2 regions of the Stenotrophomonas sp. DR822 genome follow, and region 1 is predicted to be linked to the other one. Evidence: riboswitches for the same ligand, from Rfam matches in the RefSeq annotation. Region 1 holds a riboswitch; the other holds the start of a gene.
The links. Region 1 has a riboswitch for glycine ahead of K5K93_RS14895 (trimeric intracellular cation channel family protein). Riboswitches for the same ligand answer to the same signal wherever they lie in the genome.
Positions count from the first base shown of each region.

Region 1 (2,196 bases):
CGTGATCCGCGCGCGCCTGCATGGCAAGGCAGCACCCGGGCCGTTCAAGTACGCCGACTTCGGCAACCTGGCCACCATCGGCCGCATGGCCGCGATCGTGCACCTGGGCAAGTTGCAGCTGTCCGGCGTGCTGGCCTGGTGGTTCTGGCTGGCCGCGCACGTGTTCTTCCTGATCGGGTTCCGCAACCGCGTCGTGGTGCTGTTGAACTGGGCGGTGGCGTACTGGAGCTACCAGCGCAGCGCGCGGATCATCTTCGGCGATGACCGCGAAGACCGGCGGCCGAAGCGGTAGGGTCCACACCATGCGTGGATGAATTTCTGTGCAGGTTGCATGGAGCGCAGCCACGCATGGCGTGGCTCTACTTCGGCTTCGGGTACCACAGCGCGTTGACGATGACCCAGCGCTGCTCGAAGCGGCCCATGTGGAAGTAGTCGACGAACCACGGGGTTTCCAGCCGCACCGATGCGACGTTGCCGGTCACGTCCAACACCGTGCAGCGGCGATCCCATTGATCCTTCGGGGTCTTCAACGCGCCCTGCTTGGTCAACGCAACCAGCTCTTCCTTCGACATCCGGCGCAGGCCCAGGCGCTCGTCCGGTGTATCACCGAGCACCGCACGTTTGGCCAGGTCCGGATGCAGGGAACGGGCGACGCGCTGCGGGTCGGCCTCCAGCTGGCCATCCACGTAGTCGTGGCAGGTGGCTTCGATGGCTGCGATCGTGGCGGCGTCGGCGACAGGGCTTGTCGCCGCAGCGACAGCGAACAACAGGGCAAGCGTGGACATCCGGGTCTCCAGCGCTGAGGGCTGGGCGATCATGGCATGGCCGGATGCGCCCGATCTACGCATGCCGTGGATCTACTGCAACAGCCAGGCCAGCTTGCGTTCGCGCGGCTGCCGCTTGAGCTCCCATTCGGCACGTGAGGCCGCTGCCCGGTCTGGGTACTCACGCACCGCCAGGACCCGCAGTGGCGGCCGCGACCGGGTGTAGCGGGCCCCCTTGCCGGCCTGGTGGGCAGCAAAGCGGGCCGGCACGTCGGTGCTGATGCCGGCGTAATAGCTGCCGTCGCGGCATTCGAGCAGGTACAGGAACCACGGGCGGGAAGGCGAAACCATGGCCGGATTATGCCGTGCTGCACTGCAGCGGATATACTGCCGCCCGAATGCAGGAGAGAGGCGCCGCGCTGGCGCCCGCCGAAGGCGCAGGCTCCCATGATCGCTCAGGCCGGTGGGCTGGAATCCCACCAACCATGCATTCGACTCGCCGAGCTGGAGAGAGGTCACCGGGCACGCCCGGGACGATCCGCCGAAGGGGCACGCGGCTCACGCCGCTGAACTCTCAGGCAAAAGGACAGCGGGAGCGGCACCGGTCATCGTCATCCCGTCATTGCGCAGGCAGTGGCGGTATGTGCGCATGGCCGGCCCCACCGCGCCCGGAGCCTGTCCCATGCTGCTGTCCATCATCTACCTGATCGCCATTTCCGCCGAAGCCATGACCGGTGCCCTGTCTGCCGGCCGCCGCCGCATGGACCTGTTCGGCGTGGTCATGATCGCCTGTGTCACCGCCCTCGGCGGCGGCTCGCTGCGCGACATCCTGCTTGGCCACTATCCGCTGGGCTGGGTGAAACACCCCGAGTACCTCGGCTTCACCGTGTGCGCGGCGCTGATCGCCACCTGGGTGGCGCGCTGGATGCACCACTTCCGCCGTACCTTCCTGGTGCTCGATGGCCTGGGCCTGATCGCCTTCACCCTGATCGGCTGCTCGATCGCGCGCGAGGCCGGCCATGCACTGCCGATCGTGCTGATCGCCGGCATGCTCACCGGCGCGTTCGGCGGCGTGCTGCGCGACATCCTCTGCAACGAGGTGCCGTTGATCTTCCAGAAGGAGCTGTACGCGATCATCTCGCTGCTGACCGGTGCGGTGTATCTGCTGTTGCTGCACTGGGGCGTGGCCGATGCCACGGCGATCCTGTGCTGCCTGGGCGGTGGTTTCGCCGTGCGTCTGCTGGCCATCCACTACCGCTGGGAAATGCCGAAGTTCGTGTACCACGACGAAGTGCATTGAGCGCTGACGTTCGCCGGGTTTCACACCACCCCGGCGATGTACCTGGCGCTGGCAAGAGTGCGCAGCGCCAGGCGCATCGCCGGTGCAGACGGGCCGGTCTCCAACTCCGACCGGCCCTGATCGCGGCCGCAC
Region 1 is NZ_CP081826.1:3,250,244-3,252,439, reverse strand. Features, by position in the region: gene K5K93_RS14910 (NAD(P)/FAD-dependent oxidoreductase) at 1-292, shown strand, start outside; gene K5K93_RS14905 (nuclear transport factor 2 family protein) at 360-785, opposite strand; gene K5K93_RS14900 (GIY-YIG nuclease family protein) at 858-1,115, opposite strand; glycine riboswitch at 1,156-1,245, shown strand; glycine riboswitch at 1,259-1,362, shown strand; gene K5K93_RS14895 (trimeric intracellular cation channel family protein) at 1,447-2,064, shown strand.

Region 2 (2,196 bases), 680 kb from region 1:
TCACGGCAGGCCATGAACGCCGCATGCGGGCCACCGAAGCCGAACGGCACGCCGAAACGCTGGCTGTTGCCGACCACGATGTCCGCACCCCATTCGCCCGGGGCGGCCAGCAGGGTCAGTGCCAGCAGGTCGGTGGCCACAGCCACCAGGCCGCCGCGCGCGTGCACGGCATCGACCAGCGCCTTGTAGTCGCCCACCTGGCCGAAGGTGTCCGGGTACTGCAGCAGCAGGCCGAAGGCTTCCGCTTCCAGCGCTTCGGCCGGGGTGCCCACGCGCAGCACGATGCCCATGGGTTCGGCGCGGGTGCGCAGCAGTTCCAGCGTCTGCGGGTGCACGGCGTCGTGCACGAAGAAGGTGTCCGACTTCGACTTGGCCGAGCGCTTGGCCAGGGTCATCGCTTCAGCGGCGGCCGTGGCTTCGTCCAGCAGCGAGGCGTTGGCGATTTCCATGCCGGTCAGGTCGGCACACAGGGTCTGGAAGTTGATCAGCGCTTCCATGCGGCCCTGCGAGATTTCCGCCTGGTACGGGGTGTAGGCGGTGTACCAGGCCGGGTTTTCCAGGATGTTGCGCAGGATCACGTTCGGCGTGTGGGTGCCGTAGTAGCCCTGGCCGATGAAGCTGCGCAGCACGGTGTTCTTGTCGGCGATCGCGCGGATCTTCGCCAGCGCCTGCACTTCGGTGATCGACTCCGGCAGCGCCAGCGGTGCCGGCGACTTGATCTTGGCCGGCACGATGGCATCGGTCATCGCATCCAGCGAGGCGTGGCCGATGACGCCGAGCATCTGCGCGATCTCGGCATCGTTGGGGCCGATGTGGCGCTCGACGAACGCCGAATGGTGCTCGAGCTCACGCAGGGAAGGGGTGTTCTGGGACATGGCGAAGGATCCGTCAGGAAAGGGCACACGCACGGGCACAAGCCGCCGGTCGGCGGTCTGCGGGCGCCCCTCTGTCCTTTTGCCTGAGAGTTTAAAAGCGCGGAAAACCGCAGCTTCGTGCCCCTTCGGCGCCGGATCGAACCGGTCTCTCCAGAGTTCTGTTACGGGTGGTATCGGGCCTGAGCGATTACGGGCGTTGCGCCTTCGGCAGCGGTGACCTGCTTCTCCCACCGTGTTGCCCGCCGATTATAGCTCGTTGCCGGCGCCTGACGGTGGCCCGGGCTGGCCTCACGGGGCTGAATGGCCGATGGTCCGGGCGTGCGTTCTGTGCATCCTTGCATGGCATCGCGCGCATTCCCCACCTATGATGGTGGGATTCTCGTATTCATCTGGCGCCGTCCCTGCTGCAGGGGATCGGCGCCCGCCGTGCGTGTCATGCATGGCCCTGCCGGACGCTTGCCCGATGACCGCCGCCGTTGCTCCTTCCACCCGCCGCATGGCCCTGTTGCTCGCTGGCCTGGCCATGTTCGGTCCGTTCTCGATCGACACCATCTTTCCCGCGTTTCCGCAGCTGGCCCAGCGCCTGGCGGTGGACGAGGTGGCGGTGCAGCAGACCATCAGCGTCTACCTGCTGTTCTACGGCCTGATGAGCCTGGCCCATGGCCCGCTGTCCGATGCGTGGGGGCGCAAGCGGGTGATCCTCGGCGGCCTGGTGATCTTCGTCGGCGCCTCGGTGGGCTGTGCGTTGTCTACCGACCTGACCACGCTGCTGGCGTTCCGCGCACTGCAGGGCCTGTCCGCCGGCGTGGGCATGATCGTCGGCCGCGCGGTGATCCGCGATCTGTACCACGGCCACGACGCGCAGCGGCTGATGAGCCAGGTGTCGATGCTGTTCGGTATCGCCCCGGCCATCGCGCCGATCATCGGTGGCTGGATCCTGCTCAGCGGTGCCGGCTGGCCGCTGATCTTCTGGTTCCTGGTGGTGTTCGCGCTGGTGCTGCTGGCGGCCACCGCGCGCTTCCTGCCGGAAACCCATCCGGTGCAGGCGCGGATCGCCCTGTCGCCACGCACGTTGCTGCGCGATTACGTGCGCATCGGCTTCAACCCGCGGTTCCTGCGCCTGGCCCTGGCCGGCAGCATCGGGTTCGGCGGCATCTTCCTGTACATCTCCTCGGCGCCGGCCATCGTGATGCAGCACCTGCATCTGGGTGAAGGTGGCTTTGCGTGGTTGTTCATTCCCACCATCGGCGGCATGACCACCGGTTCGTTCCTGTCCGGGCGCATGGCCGGGCACAGCACACCGACCCGGCAGGTCGCGCTC
Region 2 is NZ_CP081826.1:3,933,485-3,935,680, forward strand. Features, by position in the region: gene gcvP (aminomethyl-transferring glycine dehydrogenase) at 1-875, opposite strand, end outside; glycine riboswitch at 937-1,039, opposite strand; gene K5K93_RS17800 (multidrug effflux MFS transporter) at 1,339-2,196, shown strand, end outside.
Region 2: another riboswitch for glycine. It lies ahead of gcvP (aminomethyl-transferring glycine dehydrogenase); the one in region 1 lies ahead of K5K93_RS14895 (trimeric intracellular cation channel family protein).